Regions from separate parts of the Streptomyces sp. NPDC051907 genome, predicted to be linked through region 3. Evidence: riboswitches for the same ligand, from Rfam matches in the RefSeq annotation. Region 3 holds a riboswitch; each other region holds the start of a gene.

Region 1 (4,406 bases), on a different contig from region 3:
CCAGGCGGAGTAGAGGTCCGCGGTGTCGACGAAGTTGCCGCCGCCGGCGGTGTACGCGTCGAGCACGGCGAAGGTCTGCGTCGCGTCGGCGGTCCAGCCGAAGACGTTGCCGCCGAGGGCGAGGGGGAAGACGGAGAGCTCTGAGGCGCCGAGAGGCCTGAGTGAAGTCATGGGGAGATCAACACCCCAGCGGGGACAGGGTATTCCGAGCGCGGGAACGAGAACAAGCCACTGTTCGGCACCGGCGGCGACGGCCTCCGCTGCTCGGCGCCGCTCCTCGGCACCCCTGCTCAGCCGCGCGAGCACCCGGCAGTCCCTGTGTCCGCGCGAGCATCCGGCGCTGCCGGCGTCAACGCGAGGACCCGGCAATCCCCGTGTCAACGCGAAGACCCGGCAGTCCTGGCGTCGGGGGGTGTGCGCCAGACCCGCCGGGGGTTCAGTGAGCGGTGCTCAGACCGTCAGGCCCTTGTCGCGCAGCCAGGCCGCCGGGTCGATGCCCGAGCCGCCCGCCGTGTGGACCTCGAGGTGCAGGTGCGGGCCGGTCACATTGCCGGTCGCGCCGACACGGCCGATGGTCTCGCCCGTGCCCACCTTCTGGCCCGCTCCCACGGTCATCGAGGACAGGTGGGCGTACCAGATCTCCGTGCCGTCCTCCAGCTCGAGGACGACGCGGTAGCCGTACGAGCCGGACCAGGCGGCCGACTTGACCGTGCCGCTGTGGACCGCCTTGGCCGGGGTGCCGGTCGGCGCGGCGAAGTCCAGGCCGGTGTGCTGGCCCGAGGACCACATGGAGCCGGACTCGCCGTAGGTCGAGGTGATCGTGTACGAGGAGGTGGGCAGGGAGTAGCTCGCGGCGAGCTTGGCCAGCCGCTCCGCCTCCGCCTTGGCCTTCGCGGCCTCCTCCGCCTTGCGCTTCTCCTCGGCGGCCTTGGCCTCGGCCTCGCTCTGCTGCTTCTCGGCGGCGGCCGCTGCCTTCTCGGCGGCGAGCTTCTCGGCGGCGGCCTTCGCGTCGGCGTCCGCCTCGGCCTGCTGCTGCTCGGCCTGCTGGAGGATGCGGGCGCGCAGAGCCTCGCCGGCGCCGCCCTGGTCTGCGACGGCCGTGCTGCCCGCGCTCTGGTCGGCGGCGAGCCCCATGGCGGCGGCCGCGGTGGTGTTCTGGTCGTCGGACTCGCCGTTGGAGTCGTCGGAGATGAGGGAGCCGACGCCCGGGAGGGACTCGGCGTCCGGAAGGTCGGGAAGCGATATCGAGACCGGCGGCTTGTCCTGCGCGGTGGCGATGCCGCCCGCGCCGACCGCTGCGATCACGCCGACGCCGAGGACCGTGGAGCTGCGGGCGATGCCGCCGCGCTGCTTGACGACCCGGTGCTTTCCGCGCACCGGACGGACGGTGTCCGCCGTGGGGTTCCACTCGCCGAACGTCGGCTCTGCCGATGTCTCGTCACCGAAGTAGGGCGATTCAAAAGGGACTTCAGTCGCCCGGGGAGCTTCGGGGGCAGGCCTGTTGGACGCCACGGAGGCGCACTCCTTTCCTTCCTTCTCGCCTACCGGGTTAGCTGACGGGTTCGGAGCAGGAAGGTCTCCTACGGTCGCTTCGGCCGCGAACTGCACGGCAAAAGACGTCCGATTCACCCCAATTGGTGGTTCCCCGGTTCCCTTGCGGGATTCGGCGCGTGCGCACGGTGCCGTCATGTCGACGGCTGGGACGACCGCGCTGCGTTATCGAACGTTAATAGACACCGGGGTCTGATTCCAAGCTGTTCTTGTTGATCGTTAAGGAGATTGACCAACCCTTAACGGGACATACAGGTCTGGAATCGGGCGAGTTGACCGCCACACCGGCACCTAGAGGAACATCTACGTCAACCCCACGCACCTGACAGTGCATCAAATGTTATGCGGAGGGGCACCCTTCGGTTACGGACCGTGGGCGTCCTCGCGCCCGTCGTCCGCCGCGCTGACGACCGGCACGGTCCTGCGCCGCTCCGGCTGCCCCTCGACGGGCCTCGTGACCGCGAGGAGCGCCATGTCGTCGGTCGTCCCGCCGCCCGTGTGCCGGCGCACATCGTCCACGAGCGCGTCCAGCAGCTCCTCGGGCCCGGGGAAGATCCGGCCGCCGAGCCGCCCGCCCGGGTCGTAGAAGACACCGGCCGCATCCCGCGCCTCGGAGAGCCCGTCGGTGTAGAGCAGGAGGGTGGCCCCCGGGGGGTACGGATACTCCTCGGCCCGGTCCGGCCAGAGCCCCAGGTCGCCCATCCCCAGCGGCAGCGCGGCGTCGGTCGGCTCCAGCAGGTCCAGATCCCCGTCGACGTAGAGCATCAGCGGCTCGGGGTGGCCGCGGTTGACCACCCGCACCGCGCCGTCCTCCCGTGGGATCTCGGCGAGCACGGCGGTGGTGAAGCCCTCGACGGCGTCCAGCCCGGGCCGCCGGATCCCCTCGCGCGCCAGCGCCCGCTCCAGACGCTCGGCGACGCCCTCCAGCGAGCTCTCCTGCTCGGCCGCCTCCCGGAACGCCCCGATGACGACGGCGACGGCCTCGACGGCGTCCAGCCCCTTGCCGCGTACGTCCCCGACGATCAGCCGTACGCCGTACGCGGTGTCCTGCACGGCGAACAGGTCGCCGCCGATGAACGCGTCCGCCTGCGCCGCCTCGTACCGCGCGGCTACATGGAGCCCGCCGATCCGGTCGGAGGGCGTGGGCAGCACGGCGCGCTGCGCGGTCTCCGCGATGACGCGCGCGGAGGCGAGCCGCTCGCCGCTGAGCCGTACGACCCGGTTGATGAGCAGCGCCAGCCCGGAGACGGTGACGACGGTGGACACCTCGGTGTACGCCGTGACCTGGGACACGGTCTGGTTGTAGAAGTGCAGCCCGACGACGGCCGCGGTCGCCGCGATGCCGGTCAGCAGGGTGGTGAGCAGGGAGAAGAAGGGCGCGGCGATGAGTGGGGCCGCCGCGAAGAAGGGCACGGCGGTGAATCTGGGCGGGGTGAGGACGTCGAAGACCACCCCGCCGACGATCATCAGCGCGGGCAGCGCCCGGACGAACAGTTGAGCGATGTAGCCGCCGCCGGCCTGCTTTCGGTGCCCCACCGATGATCTCCTGCCCAGTCCGCCCACGGCTGCGGACGGTACCGCGCCCTCCCCAGGCTGGCCGGAGCCGCGCCGTGCGGCGACTCGCCGTCGGCCAAGTGGGGGATACGACGCGGGGGCGTATCGAGGCGGCGACGGGCGTACGGCGAGGTGCGCGGGCGTGCGACCCGCGAAACGGCGCATGCTTCCCGTGCTCCGCGCCGGGCGGGGGACGGGCGGGCGCCTGGCCTCGGACTCCTGGCACCTGGCCTCGGGCTGCTGGCGCCTGGCTCCTGGCGCCCTGGCGCCCTGGTGCCTGAGACTTCTGGGCATACGACAGCGGCCCGGCACTCTGATCGAGTGCCGGGCCGCTGCTGCTAGTAGCGGGGACAGGATTTGAACCTGCGACCTCTGGGTTATGAGCCCAGCGAGCTACCGAGCTGCTCCACCCCGCGTCGGTGAACACAACCTTACGCCATCCGGAGCATGATCAAAGCCATTTATGAGTACGACCGCTCTTCCGCCCCTCCAAAGGCGGCCGCGACCATCTGCCATATGGCTGAGACACCAGTGAATTCGGAGAGGCCGACGGCGGCTCGGACGGCCGGGCATCTGCTGCTCGTCTGGATCGTCGGAGCGGCCCTCGCGCCCGCGCTCGGGTTCGCGACGGTCGGCGCGGTGTGGGTCGGCGGGCCGGGCGCCACGCTGGCCGTGCTGCTCGTTGGCGGCCTTCTCTCCATCGCGGCACTGGCCGCGACGGGACTGGTCGTACGCGACGTGGTGCCGCTCTGCGCGACGGCCCGCGGCCTGATGGGCTGGGCGGCGACCGTCCTCGTCGGCGGCACGCTGGGGGCGCTCGGCGGGTTCGCGGCCTGGACCACGGACGAGTTCGACCTGGGCGGCGCGGACATGAGGATCGCGCTGAGCGGGCTTCCGTACGCCGTGGTCGCCGCGTTCTTCGTCCCGAGCCGGTCCGTGCGGCTGACCTCCGCGGTCGCACTCGCCGGGACCCTGGCGTTCACCACGTACACGCTCCAGGAGGCCGGCGAACGCGACCGGCTGGACTCCCTCCTGAACCGCAGCGGGCTCGCCCGCGAGGAGCGGCTGCTCATCGAGCCGCCCGGCGGGCTCGAGGCGGAGGAGGGCAGCGGCACGCTGGGACCGAACGAGTTCCGGATGCACTTCACCCAGGGCGGCGAGCCGGGCGCGTCGCCCGGCTTCGACTACAGGGTGAGCCGGCGCGCGGACGGGGACTGCCCCAAGGACCTGCCGGGGCGGATCGGCTGCCGGGACGCGGGCGGCGGCGTCACCGTGGTCACGCAGCGGCACGACGACGGCGA
Region 2 (4,406 bases), on a different contig from region 3:
ACGAGGCCGCGGCTATGGCCTTCATCCTGTTGTTCGCCGGCTTCGAGACGACCGTGAACCTGATCGGGAACGGGGTGTACGCGCTGCTGCGCAACCCCGGGGAGCGGGACCGGCTCCAGGCGTCCCTCGCGGCGGGGGAGACGGGTCTGCTCGCCTCCGGCGTGGAGGAACTCCTGCGCTACGACGGGCCGGTGGAGATCGCCACCTGGCGGTTCGCCACCGAGAAGCTGAGCCTCGGCGGGCAGCGGATCGAGGCCGGAGACCCCGTCCTGGTGGTGCTCGCCGCCGCCGACCGGGACCCCGAGCGGTTCGCCGAGCCCGACGCCCTCGATCTGTCGAGAAGCGACAACAAGCACCTCGGATACGGCCACGGCATCCACTACTGCCTCGGCGCCCCGCTCGCCCGGCTGGAAGGGCAGACCGCCATCGCGACGCTGCTCAGGAGGGCGCCGGACTTGCGGCTTGCGGGCGATCCGGACGATTTGCGGTGGCGTGGGGGTCTCATTATGCGTGGATTGCGCACTCTGCCGGTTGAGTTCACACCCCAGCAGAACTGACGGTCCATCATGTTCGTGACTTTCACGTGATCTCCGCTGCATCGACTTGTGACTCGCGTTCGAATGCCGCTACGTTCACCGTCGATCCAAGCTGTCACGCGAAAGGCAACCGCATGCGCTCCGGGAACGGACGGCACCGCCGACCCCGTCAGGCTCCGGCCCTCGTCGTCGCGGCAGGGGTGACGGGATCGGCCATCGCGATCCCGCTGCTCGGCGCGACCTCGGCCTCGGCCGCCGACGGCACCACATGGGACCGCGTCGCCGAGTGCGAGAGCAGCGGCATGTGGAGCGCCGACCTCGGCAACGGGTACTACGGCGGGCTCCAGCTCTCCCAGGAGACGTGGGAGACCTACGGCGGCACGGCGTACGCGCCGCGCGCCGACCTCGCGAGCCGCACCGAGCAGATAGCCGTGGCCGAGATGGTCCTGGCCGCGCAGGGGCCGGACGCCTGGCCCGGCTGCTCGTCCATCGCCGGACTGAAGATCGCGGGATCGGCCGACGGCGTCACCGCCCAGCCGACGCCGCGGCCGAGCGCCCCGATCGACCAGCCCTCCGGCGAGCCGACCGGCGAGGCGGCCGAGACCACCTCCGACAAGCCGGAGAAGGAGTCGTCCTCCGACGAGCCGGCGGCCCCCTCGAAGCCGGAGCAGTCCGCCCAGCCGAGCGCGCCCGCCCGCAGCGAGGAGAGCGCCGAGCCCTCCAAGGGCGCGACCCCCGAGTCGGGCTCCGGCGCCGGGAAGCACCGCGGCGAGCCGGCGCCCGAGGGGACCGAGTCGGGCAATACGGACAATGAGCGTGAAAGCGGCCGACATGCCTCACGGGGTGACGGTTCAACACGTGAGCCTGCGAATGCGGACACTTCGCCCGGCGAGTACACGGTCCGCACCGGCGACAGCCTGTGGACCATCGCCGACGAGCAGGAGGTGCCCGGCGGCTGGACCGCGCTCTACGAGGCGAACCGGAAGGCCGTCGGCGAGGACCCGGACCTGATCCTTCCTGGCCAGAGCCTCGATCTGGACCACTCCTCCGACCCGAAGTAGCGGCAGTTCGCGGGCTTATGTCCGTTCTGTGTAAGTGAGACAAGGGTCTCTTTGTCCTAACTGGCGTGGCTCGCCTACCGAATGTGCACACTTCGCCCCCGACCTGCGGAAATGTAATCGCCCCAAAGGGCGGAAAGGGCGATTTCTCCCCGATGTTCGTCTTTGAACATCGGGGAGCGGTGTGTCTACGGTCTGACCGCTCGCCATCGCGGGCACCGCTGACCGTCACGCCGAATCCTGCCGTCGGTCGGGGGGACCAGTCGTCGCGTCATGCGCCGAAGGCAGGAGCGGGGGACCCAGGTAAGCGCCGCCCCCCGGCCGTTGCTGACGAACGGCCGTGGAACGGCTTGGGGTGAAGCCGCGCGCTAGGTCGCGCGGCCGGGCAACTCATCTGGCCCGAACCCGACAGCTCACCTCGTAGGCGTCGGTGAGGAGATGTCCCATGCTGTTCTCCAGCAAGTCCAAGCACCGTCGTCCCTCGAAGGCCACCCGCATCGCCACGCTCGCCGGCATCACGGGTGCGGCCGTCGCCGCCCCGCTGCTCGGCGCCACCTCCGCCTCCGCCGCGACCGCCTCCGAGTGGGACACCGTCGCCCAGTGCGAGTCCGGCGGCGACTGGTCCATCAACACCGGCAACGGCTTCTACGGCGGCCTGCAGTTCTCCGCCTCCACCTGGGCCGCGTACGGCGGCACCGCGTACGCCGCGACCGCCGACCAGGCGTCGAAGTCGCAGCAGATCCAGGTCGCCGAGAAGGTCCTCGCGGGCCAGGGCAAGGGCGCGTGGCCGCACTGCGGCGTGGGCCTGTCCGACGCCGCGTACACCGGCGCCGCGGAGAAGGCCGCCCCGGCTCCGGCCAAGCCCGCCGCTCCGAAGCGCGCCGAGGCGCCCACGACCCGCTCCGAGCGCCCCGCGGCGCCGGCGAAGGCGAAGGCCGTGAAGAAGGGCGACGGCGAGTACAAGGTCAAGGCCGGTGACACGCTGGGCTCGATCGCCGAGGAGAAGAAGGTCGAGGGCGGCTGGAAGAAGCTGTTCGACCTGAACAAGGACGTCGTGGACGACGCGAATGTGATCTACCCGGGTCAGCTGCTTCACCTGAGCTGATCTGGTGTGGGGCGTGCCCCGCGAGACCCGGTGGACCCGGCGGCCCACCGGTGCTCGCGGGGCACTGCTCTGCGCGGACGCGCCCCCCGTCCCCGGGGGCTCCGCCCCCGGACCCCCGCGCCTCAATCGCCGGCGAGGCTGATTTGGGGCGCTGCCCCGGACCCCGCGCCTCAATCGCCGGCGGGGCTGAATGTCGGTCGCCTCAAACGCCGGCGGGGCTGGATGTGCCCGGGAAACCCAGCCCGTCCGGCGATTGAGGACACGGCCGAAGGCCGTACGGGGGCGCAGCCCCCCGAGGCAACGGTGACATGCCCTGTGCGGGCTGCCCGCGGGGCGCTGCCCCGGACCCCGCGCCTCAAACTCCCCCAGACTTCGTCCGGGGGGACCCCCACGGGGCTTGGTTTGCGGCTCAAGCGCCCACGGGGCTGGATGTACCCGGCGAGGCTGAGTGTGCGCGGCCGGGCTGAGGTAGGGCCGGTATACGCGGAGCGATTCGCGTTACTCATAAGTAGATGTCGGCTGCTTTGTCCCATATCCCCGCCCTTCACGCCGTTTTTCGTCCCAGCGGGCGGGCATCGGCTGGCCGAGGGTCCGCAGCCGGTTAGGCTCTTGTCGCAAGGCCAAAGAGACCTTGCGTATAGCGTCACATCCCAGAAGGAGATGCTCGTGCCGTCCATCGACGTCGTCGTAGCCCGGGAAATCCTGGACTCCCGAGGCAACCCCACGGTCGAGGTCGAGGTTGGCCTCGACGACGGCAGCACCGGCCGTGCTGCTGTCCCGTCCGGCGCCTCCACCGGTGCGTTCGAGGCTCTTGAGCTCCGCGACGGTGACCAGAACCGCTACCTCGGCAAGGGCGTCGAGAAGGCCGTCCTCGCCGTCATCGAGCAGATCGGCCCGGAGCTCGTCGGCTACGACGCCACCGAGCAGCGCCTGATCGACCAGGCGATGTTCGACCTGGACGCCACCCCGGACAAGTCCTCCCTCGGCGCCAACGCCATCCTCGGCGTCTCCCTCGCCGTCGCGCACGCCGCCTCCGAGGCGTCCGACCTGCCGCTTTTCCGCTACCTCGGCGGCCCGAACGCGCACCTGCTGCCCGTTCCGATGATGAACATCCTGAACGGCGGCTCGCACGCCGACTCCAATGTGGACATCCAGGAGTTCATGATCGCGCCGATCGGCGCGGAGTCCTTCTCCGAGGCCCTGCGCTGGGGCGCGGAGGTCTACCACACCCTCAAGTCCGTCCTGAAGACCAAGGGCCTGTCCACCGGTCTCGGCGACGAGGGCGGCTTCGCCCCGAACCTCGGCTCCAACCGCGAGGCGCTCGACCTCATCCTCGAGGCGATCAAGCAGGCCGGCTACGCCCCGGGCAAGGACATCGCGCTCGCGCTCGACGTCGCCGCGTCCGAGTTCTACAAGGACGGCAAGTACGAGTTCGAGGGCAAGTCCCGCTCGGCCGCCGAGATGACCGAGTACTACGCGGAGCTCGTCGCCGCGTACCCGCTCGTCTCCATCGAGGACCCGCTGTTCGAGGACGACTGGGACGGCTGGAAGACCATCACCGACAAGCTCGGCGCGAAGGTCCAGATCGTCGGCGACGACCTGTTCGTCACCAACCCGGAGCGTCTGGCCCGCGGCATCGAGGAGGGCTCCGCCAACGCCCTGCTGGTCAAGGTCAACCAGATCGGCTCGCTGACCGAGACGCTGGAC
Region 3 (4,406 bases):
CACAACCGCCTGGTCCGCCGCGACCAGACCGCCGTGGCGGCCGGATTCGGCCTGCTGCGCCTGGCCGGCGCGCCCTCGCTGGGCTGGCTGGACGTCAAGACGTCCGGCGGCGTGGAGGTGCCCCAGATCGAGGCCGCGGTCGACGAGGAGCTGGCGCGGTTCGCCGCCGAGGGCCCCACGCCCGAGGAGATGGAGCGCGCGCAGGCCCAGTTGGAGCGCGAGTGGCTGGACCGGCTCGGCACGGTCGCCGGGCGCGCCGACGAACTGTGCCGGTTCGCCGTGCTGTTCGGCGACCCCCAGCTGGCGCTGACCGCCGTGCAGCGGGTGCTGGAGGTGACCGCCGAGGAGGTGCAGGCGGTCGCCAAGGCCCGGCTGCGCCCCGAGAACAGGGCGGTGCTGGTCTACGAGCCGGTCGCCGCCGAAGACGGCGCCGACAACGACAGCGACGACAACGAGGGAGCCGACCAGTGAGCGACGCTGCCGTCAGCATGGACTTCCACCCGCAGCCGCAGGCCGGCGAGGCCAGGCCGTGGGCCTTCCCGGCCCCCGAGCGCGGCACGCTCGACAACGGCCTGACCGTGCTGCGCTGCCACCGCCCCGGCCAGCAGGTCGTGGCCGTGGAGCTCTCCCTCGACGCTCCCCTGGACGCCGAGCCGGAGGGCCTCGACGGCGTCGCCACGATCATGGCGCGCGCCCTGTCCGAGGGCACCGACAAGCGCTCGGCGGAGGAGTTCGCCGCCGAGCTGGAGCGCTGCGGCGCCACCCTGGACGCGCACGCCGACCACCCCGGCGTCCGGGTCTCTCTGGAGGTCCCGGTCTCCCGGCTGCCCAAGGCGCTCGGCCTGCTGTCCGAGGCCCTGCGCGCGCCCGCGTTCGCGAGCAGCGAGGTCGAGCGCCTGGTCCGCAACCGCCTGGACGAGATCCCGCACGAGCAGGCCAACCCGGCCCGCCGCGCCGCCAAGGAGCTGTCCAAGCAGCTCTTCCCGGCCTCCTCGCGCATGTCGCGCCCCCGCCAGGGCACGGAGGAGACCGTCAAGCGCATCGACGCGGCGGCCGTGCGTGCCTTCTTCGAGGGGCATGTGCGGCCCGCCACGGGCACCGCGGTGATCGTGGGCGACCTGACGGGCGTCGACCTGGACGCCGTCCTCGCCGACACCCTGGGCGGCTGGACCGGCGACAAGGCCGATCTGCGCCCCATGCCGCCGATCACCGCGGACGACACCGGCCGCGTGGTGATCGTGGACCGGCCCGGCGCCGTGCAGACGCAGCTGCTGATCGGCCGCATCGGCGCGGACCGGCACGACCGCGTCTGGCCGGCGCAGGTCCTCGGCTCGTACTGCCTGGGCGGCACCCTCACCTCCCGGCTGGACCGCGTCCTGCGCGAGGAGAAGGGCTACACCTACGGCGTACGGGCCTTCGGCCAGGTGCTGCGCTCCGCATCCCCGACCGCCCCGGGCGGGGCCACGGGCGCCTCGATGCTCGCCATCAGCGGCTCCGTGGACACCCCCAACACCGGCCCGGCGCTGGACGACCTCTGGAAGGTGCTGCGCACGCTCGCGGCCGAGGGCCTCACCGACGCCGAGCGCGACGTCGCCGTGCAGAACCTGGTGGGCGTGGCCCCGCTGAAGTACGAGACGGCCGCGTCCGTCGCGGGCACGCTCGCCGACCAGGTCGAGCAGCACCTCCCGGACGACTATCAGGCGCAGTTGTACGTACGGCTCGCCGAGACGGGCACCGTGGAGGCGACGGCCGCGGCCGTCAGCGCCTTCCCGGTGGACCGCATGGTCACCGTGCTCGTCGGCGACGCCGCGCAGATCGCGGAGCCGGTCAAGGCGCTGGGCATCGGCGAAGTGACTGTTGTCACAGGCTGATTGACCTCCCGCCGTCCCCGGCGCGCGGCACGACAACTCCACAGCAGGAAACGGAACCCCGGCTTCAGTGCGATGCCCGGGGTTCCGTCGTATGTCCGTTTTGTTGGCTAGTTGCCTGTCTGCCCTGTGGCGTGCGCTACAAAAAGGGCCGTCTGTTTGGCGATTGAAAGAGCGCCCGCCTAGCGTCAGTGCGGCTGTTCGCCAGTAGCCCGCCGCACCCGCGGCATCGGACAGTCATCGCCGAGTCCCCGTCAGGCGCGAGCCTGGGGAGCCGGGGACCCACTCAGTCCCTGGGGTGAATCGGACGCCTTCGCAGCCGCGGAGGGGCCCGTAGGAGACCTTCCTGCTCCGAACCCGTCAGCTAACCCGGTAGGCGAGAAGGAAGGAAAGGATCAGCCTCTCCATGGCGTTCACCCGTGCCACCGGGAAGCACCGTGCCCCGAGCCGCCTGTCGCGCAAGAGCGCGAACATGGCAGGCGTAGCGGCCCTCGCCACCACCGGCGTCATCGGAACCCTCGCTTCCCCGGCGCTCGCCGCCGAGCCCGGCGCCCCCTCCATGGAGGACACCGGCACCCTGCAGACAGTCGCCGTCGACTCCCTCGCGGACGAGATCGCCGACCAGGCCGAGGTGCAGCGGCTGGAGGCCGACCGCGCCGCCGCCAAGGCGAAGGCCGAGGCCGAGGCGAAGCGCCAGGCCGAGGCCCGCGTCAAGGAGGCCCGCGAGGCCAAGGAGCGCGCCGACCGCGAGGCAGAGCGCAAGCGCCTGCTCTCCTTCACCGCCCCGGTCGCCGGCTCGTATGTCAGCACCGCCTACCAGGCCGGCGGCGCCGCCTGGTCCTCCGGCAGCCACACCGGCGTCGACTTCCACGCCGCCTCCGGCTCCTCGGTCGTGTCCGTCGGCATGGGCACCGTCGTGGAGGCGGGCTGGGGCGGCGCGTACGGCAACAACGTCGTGATCAAGATGCACGACGGCACGTACACGCAGTACGGCCACCTCTCCTCCATCGGCGTCTCGGTCGGCCAGGACGTCACCCCGGGCCAGCAGATCGGCCTCTCCGGCTCCACCGGCAACTCCTCGGGCCCCCACCTCCACTTCGAGGCCCGGAGCACGGCGGAGTACGGCTCCGACATCAACCCGGTCTCCTACCTGCGCTCCCACGGCGTCAAGGTCTGATCACCGGCCGCCGGGCGCCCGCACCAGGGCGCCGCGCGTCCGCCTGATCCCGCTCTCCTTCTCGAAGGCCCCGGTCCCCGCCGGGGCCTTCGGCGTTCCCCGGCCCCGCCCGCCTCCCGGCCCCCGAACCGCCCTCGCCGTCGCCCGCGGCGCTTCCTGGCCAAAAGGTGTCCATGGATTTCGGTGGGCCATCGGAAAATCGCGTCCGTTGCAATAGGGTTGCCGAACAGAAGTCAATCGGCTGCGTTTCGCGCGGATTAAAGCGGAGGTTCGGTCATGCGCATTCCTGCGCATTCGGTATGCACGGCGATCCGCGACGACATCGTCTCCGGTGTATTCGCGCGCGGCAGCCGGCTCACCGAGGAGCAGCTCGCCCGCCGCTACGGCGTCTCCCGGGTCCCGGTGCGCGAGGCCCTGCGCACCCTGGAGTCCGAGGGCTTCGTCACTACCCGCCGGCACGCCGGCGCCTGTGTCGCCGAGCCCACCGAGCAGGAGGCCGCGGACCTGCTGGACATCCGTCTGCTGCTGGAGCCGCTGGGCGCCGCCCGCGCCGCCCAGCGCCGCACCGACGCGCACCTCAAGGTGCTGCGCGGCCTGGTCAGGCTGGGCCAGGAGCGGGCGCGGCGCGGCCAGGGCGAGGATCTGCGCTCCCTGGGCGGCTGGTTCCACGAGACGCTCGCCCAGGCCTCCCAGAGCCCCGGGCTGACCGCCCTGCTCACCCAGCTGCGGCACAAGATCGCGTGGATGTACGCGGTCGAGCAGCCGGCCAGGCCCGTCGAGTCCTGGGCCGAGCACGGCGCGATCGTGGACGCGGTGGCGCGCGGCGACGGCGAGCGCGCCCGCGCGCTGACCGCCCTGCACGCCGAGCGGGCGGTGGCCGCTCACCGGCTGCGCGGACAGGAGCGCACAAGGACCGTGAGGACTTCGCAACATGCCGTAAACACCGCGAGCCTCCGGCATTAACAGTCGCGCCGTATACAAAGGGAAGGAATTATCGGGGGGCCTGTCCTGCTGCCCGAATTCCTATTCCGGTCTGTCGGTCTGTCCCTGGATCCGCTCGCGTGGATCCAGCCGGATATCTCCGTCCCGGAATAGAACGGAGCCGCGGTCTCCCGAATTCGGGATCCGCGGCTCTGTCGTGGGCGACTGCGGCTCAGACGGTCTCCGGGAGCTCCTCGAGGCCCTCGGCGACCAGCTTGGCCAGACGGTCCAGGGCGACGTCGGCGCCGTCCGCCTCGGAGGCGAGCACGATCTCCTCGCCGCCCTGCGCGCCCAGCCCGAGCACGGCGAGCATGGAGGCGGCGTTGACGGGGCTGCCGTCGGCCTTGGCGATCGTCACGGGGACGCCGGACGCCGTGGCG

The links. Region 3 has a riboswitch for cyclic di-AMP ahead of AB0M39_RS13940 (M23 family metallopeptidase). Riboswitches for the same ligand answer to the same signal wherever they lie in the genome.
Region 1: another riboswitch for cyclic di-AMP. It lies ahead of AB0M39_RS20115 (M23 family metallopeptidase); the one in region 3 lies ahead of AB0M39_RS13940 (M23 family metallopeptidase).
Region 2: another riboswitch for cyclic di-AMP. It lies ahead of AB0M39_RS22790 (transglycosylase family protein); the one in region 3 lies ahead of AB0M39_RS13940 (M23 family metallopeptidase).

What each region holds. Positions count from the first base shown of each region.
Region 1 covers NZ_JBFAYB010000036.1:19,009-23,414, forward strand. The annotation lists gene AB0M39_RS20110 (aldo/keto reductase) at 1-171, opposite strand, end outside; gene AB0M39_RS20115 (M23 family metallopeptidase) at 451-1,512, opposite strand; cyclic di-AMP (ydaO/yuaA leader) riboswitch at 1,524-1,679, opposite strand; gene AB0M39_RS20120 (PP2C family protein-serine/threonine phosphatase) at 1,915-3,087, opposite strand; tRNA gene AB0M39_RS20125 (tRNA-Met) at 3,448-3,521, opposite strand; gene AB0M39_RS20130 (hypothetical protein) at 3,622-4,406, shown strand, end outside.
Region 2 covers NZ_JBFAYB010000045.1:10,139-14,544, forward strand. The annotation lists gene AB0M39_RS22780 (cytochrome P450) at 1-557, shown strand, start outside; gene AB0M39_RS22785 (transglycosylase family protein) at 671-1,597, shown strand; cyclic di-AMP (ydaO/yuaA leader) riboswitch at 1,861-2,036, shown strand; gene AB0M39_RS22790 (transglycosylase family protein) at 2,040-2,699, shown strand; gene eno (phosphopyruvate hydratase) at 3,366-4,406, shown strand, end outside.
Region 3 covers NZ_JBFAYB010000019.1:85,689-90,094, forward strand. The annotation lists gene AB0M39_RS13930 (pitrilysin family protein) at 1-471, shown strand, start outside; gene AB0M39_RS13935 (pitrilysin family protein) at 489-1,871, shown strand; cyclic di-AMP (ydaO/yuaA leader) riboswitch at 2,100-2,262, shown strand; gene AB0M39_RS13940 (M23 family metallopeptidase) at 2,275-3,045, shown strand; gene AB0M39_RS13945 (GntR family transcriptional regulator) at 3,322-4,008, shown strand; gene AB0M39_RS13950 (HPr family phosphocarrier protein) at 4,199-4,406, opposite strand, start outside.